Regions from separate parts of the Spongiibacter sp. UBA1325 genome, predicted to be linked through region 3. Evidence: predicted binding sites of a transcription regulator. Region 3 holds the regulator's gene; each other region holds the start of a gene.
The links. Region 3 encodes sigma-54, which starts transcription at its own class of promoters, with help from an activator protein. Its sites were predicted from a motif close to TGGCACANNNNTTGCNNT; they were not measured.

Region 1 (3,265 bases), on a different contig from region 3:
AGGAAGGCAAGCTTGACCCCGCCTGCCTGCCACCGCTGATGATACAGGCCTGGGCGCGATTGCATTGCCCGGTTCGCTTGATTGGTGTGGGTGTTCGTTTCGCCGCGCCGGTAGAGCAACAGCAGCTCAGCCTTTTCTAGCGCCGGCGGGCGCCGGCGCGGTGCTGATAAGACTGCGTTGTTTGTATTCAGGCTTCGCCAAGGCGTCTGCTGTAGGCTGACGCGCCTGTTTGGCCATCGGCGCCATAGGTACGCAGGGTGGGGCTGCCCAGCCCGAGGATGTGCATGGCCTGTTCATTGTAATCTTGCTGTCGACTAAGCAGGCTGCCGATACGCTCATTCAGGTCGCGACAGCGGCGCAGGCTCTGAGTCACCTCCGCAGACATCGCCCGCTCTGGCTGCTGCTGTTGGCGCAGGCGCTCGAGCGTCTCTAATTGCTGGCAGCAATCCATTTTTTGTTCTGCAAGCTCGCGCAGGCGGTCGGCGTCGCCGTGGTCGCGCAGCACTGCCAACTCTTCGTTTAACAGCGCTTCAAAGCGCTGGCTATGGGCCAGTAACTGTTGCTCGGTATCGGTCATCATGCGCTAGGATCTGTCAGTCGTTCCAGGTCGACAAAGGCCTTTGCCACCTGTTCGCTGTCGACAGTGAACTCACCGTTGCGAATTGCGGTTTTAATCGCCTCCACTTTTTGGCGGTCGATACCGTCGCTGCCGGCAATTGCGGTTCGAGCGCGATCAACCAGGCTGCTATCAGCAGCTGGTGTGCTTGCCGATTCGAGCGGCGACGTGGCACCGGCATCCGCGGCGTTGGTCGCGTTTGAAGACGGGTTACTGTCGAGCCTTCTTGGCTGGCCGAGTGGGCCGCCATTAATTCGATCGACCATGATAATTCCTCATTACATTGGCGTTGATGGTATGCCTTATGACAGTTAACGGCAGCTATCGATAAAAACTTTAGCTTTTTTTTATTCGATTCGTACCGTATTACCACTAATGACAATACCTTCTAACTGTTTGCCTGAACTGATATTTTCCACCCGTATTCGAGCGCCCTTCGCCGCGTCCTGCAGGGCACGTCCCTTCATGCTGACGTTAATGGCAGTACTGCGGCTAATGAGCTTGAGCTCTTGTCCTTTCTTTATCATCGCTGGGGCCTCCAGCATATTCGCGGTGATAACCGCGCCCTGGGGAATACTTCGTCGGCTGAGCATTCCCTGACCACCAAGGCCCTTTTGGTATCCGTATGACAGGCTTGATACATCGCGCTCTGTCCAAGTGATATCCGCTTCAGTCACTCGCTGGCCGGCAGCGATAGGGTGCTTGCTCACCATGACCTTAGTGAATGCCGCGATCGTTACCGGCAGGTACACCTTCCACTCCTTAACACCTTCGCAGCGCACGCCTACCGTCGTGCGCCGCCGGATGCTCGCGCCGGGCGGCAAAAAGGCCTGTAGTCGCTGACTACATTTTGCCAGACGGGTGCGCGGGTCGAGTTCGCCCACGGTGATACGGGTGTTCTCATTTTGCCAGGGGTGGCGTTTAGCAATGAACTGGCTGGCAGTAGCGCTAATACGCTGCGCTGACTCCACGCCAGCGTCTGCCAGAGTGCTCGGGCAGACGCTGCTCAGGAGAGCGATGGTGATTGCTACGCGCCAGATCATGACACCTTATTCCCTCACTACTAGTTTGCGGCGCCAAGTTTTTGTCGGCGCGGCGGCTTTATGAGTTAAGCAGCAATTGCTATGCCAGTTTTGCGAAATAGAGTGAGTGTTAGAAGGCGTGACAAAGACTTGCCGCTCGCCGGTGAAACTGGCGGCAAGGGCTTGCCGAAAAACCGACGGTTTGTTGGCGTCGGTTTTATAAGTTATTGAAAAATATAAGAATAAAAAAGTGGCACGCGCTTTGCGTCGGACATGTCGAACGCCAAAGGCTTTGCGCCCTTATCCAGTGTATCGGCAGCGCAGCCCATAACTTTAGCGAGACAGATTTATGGCGATTAATTTTGATAAGGCACTCGGTATACACCAGCAGGCACTGCTGCTTCGCCAGCAGCGTACCGAACTGCTGGCCGCCAATATAGCCAATGCTGACACGCCCGGCTACAAGGCACGCGATATCGACTTTAAACAAGCACTGGGCCAGGCAGCGCAGGGCCAGCAGTTATCGCTCAGTCGCAGCAATGCAGCGCATATTACCGAAGCGGTTGCTCCAGCGGCGGGGCAGGCGCCGGTGATGTACCGCGTGCCTCAGCAGCCTTCAGTGGACGGCAATACGGTGGAGAGCCATGTGGAGCAAGCGGCATTTGCCGATAACAGCATGCGCTATCAGGCCACTATGAGTTTTCTGAGTAGTAAGTTCTCTGGAATTAAATCGATTCTTCAGGGAGGTCAATAAGCGATGGCGAATCCCCTTGATATTGCCGCTGCGGCGATGAACGCGCAAATGCTGCGTTTGAATACCACCGCCAGCAATATGGCAAATGCGGATACGGTGGCCAGCAGTGAACAGGCTGCCTACCGCGCAAAACAACCGGTTTTTGCCACCGTGCTGGACCGCCAGCAGGGCGTCGCCGGTGTCGAGGTTGTGGGTATTAGCGAGAGCAATGCTCCCGTTCCCAAGCGTTATGAGCCGGGCCACCCGATGGCAGACGAGCAGGGCTACGTTTACGGCTCCAATGTGAACACCGTTGATGAAATGGCCAATATGCTGTCCGCCTCCCGTTCATACCAGAACAACGCCGAGGTGTTTTCCACGGTGAAGACCCTGACCCTGCGGGCCTTGCAGCTCGGTAAACAGTAGGAACTGTATGATGGAATTGCGAACGCTTGAACAATTGCAGCAGCAGAGTGCGGCGAGTACGGCAAAAAAAGAGGCCTCCTCGCTCGGGCAAGACGACTTCATGAAACTGATGCTGCAGCAGCTTAAGAATCAAGACCCGTTTAAACCCACCGACAACACGGAATTTATCAGCCAGATGGCGCAGCTAACGTCAGTGAGCGGCATCAGCGAAATGAATGACAACCTGGCTGCACTGACGAGTTCGCTGTACGGCGGTCAATTGCTGGATGCGTCCTCGCTGATCGGCAAAGAGGTGCTGGTTGGCAGTGATGTTGTCGCCCTGCCATCAGAGGGCGCGGTAAGCGGTCAGGTAACACTGCCGGTGAGCACGCAAGCGGTCGATGTCGAGATTTTGGCGCCCTCGGGTGAGGTGCTGGGCAAGGTGGCGTTAGGGCCGCAGGCGGCGGGGCCGGTGTCGTTTCGTTGGGA
Region 2 (3,265 bases), on a different contig from region 3:
CGCCGCCTCTTTGCCCGCCTCGGCCGCCGACACGCCATCGGCAATAGCCGCGACGGCGCCCTTGGTCGTCAGCAGTGAACCCTCGGGCACTCGCGCGCCGAGACTGTCCTCATTAAACTGCTTAAGCCCAGCGCTACTGCGCTGGGCTATGCTCAATTTCAGTCCACCATCCAGGTGCAAAACACCACTCCTTTTCGAGTTGAGGTTGCAGACTAGCTCACTTCAATCAGCGCCACACTGCCATCGTCGTTGTATTCGGCAATGTGTCCCTGCGGCTCTTCCATAAATTGCACCGCAACAAACACAAAGGCAGCGCAAGCGGCGATCACCATAAAGAAGCTGGAAGCATCGACAAAGCTGAGGACGGTCAGGAAGATAACTGCACCCACATTACCGTAAGCGCCGGTCATACCCGCAATCTGCCCGGTCATACTGCGTTTGACCAACGGCACGATGGCAAACACCGCACCTTCGCCAGCCTGCACGAAGAAGGAGCAACACATGGTCGCCAATACTGCCAGCAGCAGCGGCCACGTAGACGTGATCTGACTGAGCAGCATATAGCCCACCGCCAAACCGCAGATCAAAATGCTCAGCGAGCGACGGCGGCCAAACCGGTCAGACAGGTAGCCGCCACTGGGACGAGCAAGCAGGTTCATGAATGCAAAGCCGGAGGCCAACATACCCGCTTTTACGGCGGTCAGTTCAAAGGTCTCCATAAAGAACAGCGGCAACATCGATACCACCGCGAGCTCAGAGCCAAAGGTAACCAGGTAGGCAACGTTCAGAATAGCCACTTGCTTGAAGGGGTATTTCTGCATGGCAGGGATTTCTACATTGTTCAATACGTCGTGGTTAACGCGCAGAATCTGGCTAACTTGCACGATGAACAACACCACCAACACACCGTAAAGCGACATTGCGGCAACGCCATTTAACATACCCAGGTTCGACGGCGACAGCTTCCAGGTCAGTACTGCCAGCGCCAGGTACATGGGGATGCACATGGCAATGTAAAACACCAAGTCGCGCTTACTGGTTACCACCAAGCCGCCACTTTTCTTTGGCTTGAAGTAGGTAGACCCCTTGGGCGTGTTGCGCGCACGTGAGTAAAAGAACACGCCGTAGATCATTGCCATCACACCTGTGCTGGCAATGGCGTAGCGCCAGCCATCGTCGCCACCGAACATCAGCGCCAGGGTTGGCAGGGTCATCGCGGCTGCCGCCGAACCAAAGTTACCCCAGCCACCGTAAACGCCCTCGGCTAAGCCGACCTGGCGCGCGGGAAACCACTCACCAACAAGACGAATACCAATCACAAAGCCCGCGCCAATAAAACCCATTAAAAAACGCAGCAGCGCGATGGTTTCATAGCTGTCGGCAAACGCAAACGCGATACACATGGCGCCGCCACTAACGAGGAGTGCCGAGTAGATAATGCGCGGACCGTAGCGATCCACCAGCATACCAACCACCACCCGGGCGGGAATCGTCAGCGCCACATTGAGAATCATCAGGGCTTTCACTTGCTGCCCGGTAAGATCGAAGGCCTCTTTAATAGAGGCCAGCATCGGCGCATGGCTAAACCACACGACAAAAGTCAGGAAGAAGGCAAACCAGCTCAGATGCAGCAAGCGGACTTTATCCTGCTTGAGATCGAGCAAATTTAATGTAGAGGACGACATAGTAGCTCCATTCAGCCAACGAGGAATTTGCTTGCTGCTGAGCAAACGCCGTGCCAAACATCAACACCAGCCCACTAAGCAATTGATATTGTTAGCAATAAATATGACTTAGCGACAACTTAACGCGACCAGGCAAGTGCCAGCCACCACCGCCAACCGCCTGCGGCCTGAATTTTCGCCCCCCGATGAAGCAGCGCGCCCCAGAAACAATCAGCCGCGCCACACCACAAAGCACCAAAATGCGCCCCAAGTTCGACCACAAAAATATAAAAACCTTACAAATCAAACACATAATGAACACAAAACCCACTGGCACGTCTTTTGCTTAATGCCTGTTACACGCCCCAGGGCACATTAATAATGCAGCACTCCCCGGTGCTGCCAATGGTAGAAAGAAGCAAAGGACGTCACTATGAGCCATAAACAGCGCTTGCTTGTTGTGGGCAACGGCCCCGTTGGACATCAATTCCTAGAGTCAATCGTCGAAAGTGGCTGCGCGACGGATTACCAGATCACCGTAATCGGCGAAGAGCCCCGCCCCGCCTACGACCGCGTACACCTGACGGCCTGGTTTGAAACGCGACAAGCCGACGCGCTAAACATGGTTGCCGATGGCTTCTACGCGACAAACAATATCGACGTTAGATGCGGTGAAAAAGTTGTCGCCATTGATCGCGATGCAAAAACCGCAACAACGGATTCAGGGCGCCACTACGACTATGACCAGCTGGTGCTGGCGACCGGTTCCTACCCCTTTGTTCCCCCTGTTCCCGGCCACGAGCGCGAAAACTGCTTTGTTTACCGCACCATCGAAGACCTTGAAGCGATCACCGCGGCGGCAAAAAATGCCTCTGTGGGCGCCGTGGTGGGCGGCGGCCTACTCGGCCTGGAGGCCGCTAAAGCCATTAAAGATCTGGGCCTGAAAACCCATGTCATTGAATTCGCGCCACGCTTGATGGCGGTGCAAGTCGACGACGGCGGCGGCGCACTGCTGCGACGCAAGATCGAAGATCTCGGCGTTGAAGTGCACACCCAGAAAAACACGCAAAACATCGGCGACGGCGAGCACTGCGTGCACAAGCTGTCCTTCGCTGACGGCGCAGAACTGGAAACCGACATTCTGGTTTTCTCTGCAGGTATTCGCCCGCAAGATGCGCTGGCTCGCCAGTGTGAACTGAAGATCGGCGAACGCGGCGGCATCGCCATAAACAATTACTGCCAGACCTCTGACCCCGCCATCTATGCCATTGGCGAATGTGCGCTGTGGAACCAACGCATCTTTGGCCTGATTGCACCGGGCAATGAAATGGCCCGCGTCGCCGCTGCGCATATCCTTGGCAACGGTGACGACAAGCAGTTCACCGGCGCAGACATGAGCACCAAGCTCAAGCTAATGGGCGTCGACGTTGCCTCGATTGGAGACGCCCACGGCAACACCCCCGGTGCCAAGTCCTATACCTTTATCGATGAACAAGCCGAGATCTATAAAAAGATAGTGGTTAGCGAAAGCGGCAAGCACTTGCTCGGCGCGGTATTGGTGGGCGATGCCGACGACTACGGCAATTTGCTGCAATTTGCGC
Region 3 (3,265 bases):
AAGGCGTCGTGGTCGCCAGTGCTCGACTCATAGAATACAGCCTAAATGCCGAGGAAATCCTGCTGCAAAAAGATGCCACCATCCGACATCAAGGCTCAAAGATCAGTGGCGATCGCATTGTATACAGCGGGCGCAAGCAAATGGTCATTGCCGATGGCGGCAGCCACAAACTCGATGGCAGGGTACAAATGACCCTACAGCCTCAGCAGGGCGTGAGTGATACCGATAGCCCCGCGCCAAGCACCACCCCCGACACCCCGGAGACTCCCCGCTAACATGCCCGTATTGAAAGCCAGCAACCTCGCTAAAGCCTACAAAGGCAGAGAGGTAATCAAAGACGTCTCCCTGAGTATTAACAGCGGTGAAATAGTCGGCTTGTTGGGTCCCAACGGGGCAGGGAAAACAACCTGTTTTTACATGATCGTCGGCATCGTCAACGCCGACCGTGGCCGCATTCAGCTCGACGACAAAGACCTGACACCACTTTCCATCCAGGGTCGGGCCAAACACGGCGTCGGCTACCTCCCTCAGGAAGCATCCATATTTCGGAAGCTGAGCGTCGCTGACAACATCATGGCGATATTGGAGACCCGCAGCGACCTGAATCGCAAGCAACGCAAAGAAAAGCTCGATGCACTGCTACAAGAATTTCACATTGCCCATATTCGCCAATCGCCGGGTATGGCGCTCTCGGGCGGGGAACGGCGCAGAGTAGAAATTGCGCGAGCACTGGCCACCGAGCCCAGTTTTATTCTGCTCGACGAGCCCTTTGCCGGGGTAGACCCCATATCGGTGAACGATATTCAGCAAATTATTCGCCACCTGCAGGCGCGCGGCATCGGCGTCCTGATTACCGACCACAATGTGCGAGAAACCCTCGATATCTGCGAAAAAGCCTACATAGTTGGCGAAGGTCGCATCGTTGCTGAGGGCAATGCCGAGGCCGTACTCAACAACCAAATCGTGCGGGACATCTACCTCGGCGACACATTTACCCTTTGATCAAAAAATCGGCACAGCAATTGCTTTAAACGCCTATTGCAGCGGTGCGGCTGCGGGACTACACTGACCCTGAAGCATCGTCGTTTATGACTACATAACGGCATTTAATCCCTCAGGTATGGTTGTAGTAGAAGTCATTGCCTATGAAACAATCGCTCCAGCTAAAAGTCGGTCAGCAGCTGACCATGACGCCCCAGCTGCAACAGGCGATTCGTTTATTACAGCTCTCCACCCTCGACCTTCAACAGGAAATTCAGTCGGCACTGGACTCCAACCCCCTGCTGGAAGTAGAGGAAGACAGCGACAGCCCGGAACCCCAGAGCAGCAACAGCCAGAGCGAAAGTAACGCCAATGAGGCTGACAGCAAAACGACCTCTGCTGAGGAGGCGCCCAGCAACGACGCCGACAGTGAATGGGCCGAGCGCAGCGACATCCCCGAAGATTTGCCGGTAGACAGCCAGTGGGAAGACGTCTACCAAAGCTCTGCACCAAGCTCCTCCGCGGCCGGTAGCGCCGACGACGACTACAACAATGACTATCGCCACGGCAGCTCAGAGTCGCTCCAGGACCACCTGCGCTGGCAACTCAACCTCAGCCGGCTCTCAGAACTTGACCGCATCGTCGCCGATGCCATCATCGACGCGATCGATGAAAAGGGGCGGCTCACCGTCAGCCCCGAAGAGCTGGTGGACGCCTTCGACGACGACAATATCGAAATAGAAGAAGTGAATGCAGTCCTTCACCTCATCCAGCAGTTTGACCCCCCCGGTGTTGGCGGCCAGGACCTTCAAGAATGCTTGTTAATTCAACTTCGGCAGCTCTCCCCAGACACCCCATACCTGGCTGAAGCGCTGCAGATTGTCGAGCAGCACATGCCGCAGCTCGGCAACCGTGATTACAACCAAATCATGCGTCGCTGCCGGCTAAAAGAAGACCAACTGCGCGACACCCTGGCACTCATTCAAACGCTGAACCCCACTCCTGGTGACTGCGTGGGCAACGACGAAACAGAGTATGTGGTACCAGACGTATTCGTCAGCAAAAAAGAAGGCCGCTGGCTGGTTGAGTTAAACCCGGACATTGCCCCGAAAATACAAATTAACAGCCACTACGCATCGCTCGCCAAAGACAGCGGCACCAGCAGCGACAAAGACTATATTCGCGACAACCTACAGGAAGCGCGCTGGTTCATTAAAAGTCTGCAGAGCCGCAACGAAACACTGATGAAAGTCGCCACCAAAATTGTTGAGTATCAGCGCGGGTTCCTGGAGTACGGCGACGAAGCGATGAAACCGCTAGTGCTCCACGACATCGCCGATGCGGTGAGCATGCATGAATCGACGATCTCACGGGTTACCACGCAAAAATATATGCATACCCCGAGAGGCATCTACGAACTCAAATATTTTTTCTCCAGCCACGTCTCGACCGATACCGGAGGAGAATGCTCCTCCACGGCGATTCGTGCACTAATCAAAAAATTAATTGCCGCAGAAAATCCCAAAAAACCGCTAAGCGACAGCAAAATCACCCAACTGTTGGCCGAGCAAGGCATCAAAGTTGCCCGGCGAACCATTGCAAAGTACAGGGAATCACTAGTCATTCCGCCCTCTAACGAACGGAAAAGACTGGTCTAATAAGGCCCCAAAAGGCCCAAACAACGCGCCGGGAGGCGCCGGATGTTCTCAGCGATGAAGGAGCAAGATATGCAAATAACCGTCAGTGGTCACCATGTTGAAGTTACCCCGGCACTTCGCGATTACGTCAACAACAAACTCGCCAAGCTGCAACGGCACTTCGACAATATCACCAATACCGACGTTACCTTGTCAGTAGAAAAGCTGGTTCAAAAAGCTGAAGCCACCGTACATGTGGCCGGCGCCGATCTGTTCGCCACCTGTGAATCAGAGGATATGTACGCGGCCATCGACAGCCTCACCGACAAGCTCGATCGCCAGCTTATTAAACACAAGGAGAAAAACCTGGGCCACTAAAGGCCCGGGGATGTTCCGGAAACGTAAACATGACCCTTGATTCAATACTCAGCCCCGGACGTACCCACTGCGGTACGTCTGTGGGCAGCAAGAAACGCCTACTGGAACAAATTTCTATTTTTGTCAGTGAGGATAATGCGCAATTCAACGCCGACGAACTGTTCAACGAACTGCTCGCCCGCGAGCGACTCGGAAGCACCGGTATCGGGCACGGGGTTGCGATTCCCCACTGTCGCAGCCAGCAGTGCACCGAAATTACCGGCATGCTG
Region 4 (3,265 bases), on a different contig from region 3:
GTGCTTAAGGCAAATATCGTTGCTGCTTTCCAGGTCAGCGATGGTGCGCGCCGTCTTTATCAGGCGGTGCTGGCCGCGTGCACTGAGGTTGATGCGCGCTTCGATGTCCCGGATAAAGGCTTTACCCTCGGTATCCAAGCGGCAAAACCGGCTGAGCTGGCCGGCATCAAGTAGGGCGTTGCTGCAGCCCTGGCGGTTGAGCTGACGCCGATGCGCTGCACTCACCCGGGTGCGTATGGCGTCGCTGGGCTCGCCCTCGGGGCTGTCTTGTAGCTCACCAGCGGCCATGCGATTCAGACGCAGGCGCAAGTCAATCCTGTCCAACAACGGCCCCGATACACGGCTGCGATAGCGCAGTATTTGGTCGGGGGTGCAACGACAAGCTTTTTGGGGATCGCCGTCAAAGCCGCAGGGGCAAGGATTCATTGCCGCTACCAAAGCGAATCGAGCCGGGAATCGGAGTTGATGGCGCGCTCTGGAGATGACCACCTCGCCCGATTCTATGGGCTCGCGCAGTACTTCCAGCACTTTGCGTGGGTACTCGGGCAATTCATCGAGGAAAAGCACGCCGCGATGAGCAAGGCTGATTTCGCCGGGGCGCGGGCTACTACCGCCGCCGACAAGCGCAGCGGCCGAGGCGGTGTGATGTGGGTTGCGAAATGGGCGCTGAAGCTGCAGTGGTTGGCCAACGATCGACTGGACAATGGCGATTTCGCGACACTCCTGCTCTGTAGGGGGCGGGAGGATACCGGGCAGCCGGCTTGCTAACAGCGTTTTGCCCGTACCGGGAGGGCCGCTAAATAGCAGGCTGTGAAATCCCGCTGCAGCGATCTCCAGCCCACGCTTTGCCAACAACTGACCGCGTACATCGCGCATGTCCGGATACGCAGCGGGCCGTGTATCGGCGGCGTCTGTCGGCGGCCCCAAACTCTGCTGGCCCTTTAGAAAAGCCACCACGCCAAGCAGATCTGTGGCCTCCTGCAATGTATCCGGGGGGAGCAACTCTGCCAGTGAGGCGCTGCCGGCGGGCAAGACCAATTGCCTGGATGCGTCTGCGGTTGCCAGGGCGGTGGGCAGGGCAGCATTGACCGTTCTCAGCTCGCCGCTTAGCCCCAGCTCGCCGATGAACTCATAGGACTCGGTCTCGCGTTGTTGTAATTGGCCGCTGGCAACGAGGATGCCGATGGCGATAGGCAGGTCAAAGCGGCCGCCCTCTTTGGGTAGGTCTGCTGGCGCTAAGTTGACGGTGATGCGGCTGACGGGAAAGGTAAAGTGAGAGTTGATCAGCGCCGAGCGCACGCGGTCTTTGGCTTCGCGTACGGTTGCTTCCGGCAGCCCGACAATATTGAAGGCCGGAAGTCCGGCGGAAAGGTGCACCTCTATGGTGACGAGTGGGGCATCTACCCCGAGGCGCGCACGGCTGTGTACAGTGGCCAGTGGCATAACTCAATCCCTGAGTATTTTTGCAATTGCGAGCAACCGTCCTGCTGCGCGCAAGACGGTTTATTTATTCTCGGCACTTTCCAAACTGGCAGTAATCTCGGCCAGCTGCCGCTCGGCGGCTTCCAGACGAGCGCGGGTGCGATTGAGCACCGCGGTTTGCGCATCGAATTCGTCTCGCGATACCACATTCATCTTGCTGAAGGCGCTTTGTAGTAGTGCCTGCAGTTTGGCTTCGATGTCTTGCTGAATATCCGGGCCTTGGCTGATCAGGCGCCCGGCCTGTTCAGCAAGTTGGGAAATAAAGTCGGGTTTTGCCATGGCGATACTCTCTCGTTGCTGGCGACAGTTTATCGCACTTTTGCTCGGCGTCGCAGAGCGTGCACAGTTTTTGTTCCCGGTGGTGTTTGCGCTGTTTAGGGGCGGCAAACGAGAGTAATGTGAAATTGCACTGATATGGTGCTTAACTCAGGTGTGTTGTTGTTTTGTGATCTGAAATAGTGCGGAAAGGGGCGTGAAGGGGTGTTTTGTGGCGGGAAAGCCCTGATTTTGGGCGCTTTAAAACCTGGCACGCCCCATGCATATAGCTAGGCATGTGATGTTCAGGGCCTTCCCTTAACCGCATACGTTCAACGAGAGAAGACTATCGGAGACTAGAACATGAACACTTGGAAAAAAATGCTTGGTGTAGCAGTTGTAACAGCAGCCCCTTTCGCGGCTTCAGCTGCGGAAATTAGCGGTAACGTGACAATGGCAACGGACTATGTGTTCCGTGGCTACTCACAAACTAGTGAGAAAGGCGCCATCCAAGGCGGCTTTGACGTCGACTTTGGTAACGGCTTTTACGTTGGTACTTGGGCGTCTAACGTCGACTTCGGCAGCGAAGTAACCACCGAGATGGATTTCTACGGCGGTTATGCCTTCGACGTTGCTGAAGGTGTTGGCCTGGACCTGGGTGTTGTTCACTTTATGTACCCCGGTGATGAGGCGGCACTGAATTACCAAGAATATATTGCGTCGGTATCGGTGTCAGACTTCAGCTTCGGCCTGGTGTATTCACCTGATTACTTTGGTGATGGCAACGGTGACGCAACGGTAATTAACCTCGACTACAGCATGAGTGTGGCGGAGAACGTGAGCCTTGACTTCCACGTGGGTCAAACTACCACAGACGAAGACGGCCTGGTCGATGACGACGATAGCTACATCGATTACATGATCGGTGCTAACTACGACGTTGCTGATGTAACGCTGACTTTGGCCTACTACGGCACTGACGTTGACAACGACGCGGCGGCTGACGGCGCTGCAGACGACCGTTTCGTCTTCTCTATCTCAAAAAGCCTGTAATTAGATCGCGGCGGGTACTCCAGTGCCCGCCTGCCCTCAAGGCTATTAGCAGGAGAACAACATGAAATTAATTACAGCGATTATTAAGCCTTTCAAACTCGACGACGTTCGCGAGTCCCTGTCAGATATCGGTGTGCAAGGCATCACCGTGACCGAGGTGAAGGGTTTCGGGCGACAGAAAGGTCATACAGAACTGTACCGCGGCGCGGAATACGTTGTGGACTTTCTGCCGAAAGTGAAAATTGAGGTAGCGGTCGCCGATGGCGATGTCGAGGCTACGCTCGAAGCTATCAGCAAGTCTGCCAATACCGGCAAGATTGGTGACGGCAAAATCTTTGTCTCTGCCCTTGAGCAGGTGATCCGTATTCGTACCGGCGAAGCTGGCGAAGACGCGATCTAAGAGTAGCGGGCTACCCGCCACGCGGTGGTGGTAAAGCAGTAGGCCCCCAAATTTTTCCGGAGGAATCCCAGTGGA

Region 1: the regulator sigma-54 is predicted to act here: its motif matches at 1,890-1,907, upstream of flgB (flagellar basal body rod protein FlgB).
Region 2: the regulator sigma-54 is predicted to act here: its motif matches at 1,724-1,741, upstream of B3K78_RS05380 (NarK family nitrate/nitrite MFS transporter).
Region 4: the regulator sigma-54 is predicted to act here: its motif matches at 2,007-2,024, upstream of B3K78_RS08865 (TorF family putative porin).

Annotation. Positions count from the first base shown of each region.
Region 1 is NZ_DBTD01000006.1:163,125-166,389, forward strand. It holds gene dinB (DNA polymerase IV) at 1-140, shown strand, start outside; gene B3K78_RS06540 (flagellar protein FlgN) at 188-580, opposite strand; gene flgM (flagellar biosynthesis anti-sigma factor FlgM) at 577-882, opposite strand; gene flgA (flagellar basal body P-ring formation chaperone FlgA) at 964-1,659, opposite strand; gene flgB (flagellar basal body rod protein FlgB) at 1,988-2,392, shown strand; gene flgC (flagellar basal body rod protein FlgC) at 2,396-2,797, shown strand; gene B3K78_RS06565 (flagellar hook assembly protein FlgD) at 2,805-3,265, shown strand, end outside.
Region 2 is NZ_DBTD01000005.1:58,346-61,610, forward strand. It holds gene B3K78_RS05375 (bifunctional protein-serine/threonine kinase/phosphatase) at 1-156, opposite strand, end outside; gene B3K78_RS05380 (NarK family nitrate/nitrite MFS transporter) at 213-1,685, opposite strand; gene nirB (nitrite reductase large subunit NirB) at 2,098-3,265, shown strand, end outside.
Region 3 is NZ_DBTD01000001.1:28,050-31,314, reverse strand. It holds gene lptA (lipopolysaccharide transport periplasmic protein LptA) at 1-275, shown strand, start outside; gene lptB (LPS export ABC transporter ATP-binding protein) at 277-1,002, shown strand; gene B3K78_RS00155 (RNA polymerase factor sigma-54) at 1,146-2,639, shown strand; gene hpf (ribosome hibernation-promoting factor, HPF/YfiA family) at 2,709-2,996, shown strand; gene ptsN (PTS IIA-like nitrogen regulatory protein PtsN) at 3,026-3,265, shown strand, end outside.
Region 4 is NZ_DBTD01000009.1:75,209-78,473, reverse strand. It holds gene B3K78_RS08875 (YifB family Mg chelatase-like AAA ATPase) at 1-1,443, opposite strand, end outside; gene B3K78_RS08870 (accessory factor UbiK family protein) at 1,504-1,761, opposite strand; gene B3K78_RS08865 (TorF family putative porin) at 2,101-2,790, shown strand; gene glnK (P-II family nitrogen regulator) at 2,852-3,190, shown strand; gene amtB (ammonium transporter AmtB) at 3,261-3,265, shown strand, end outside.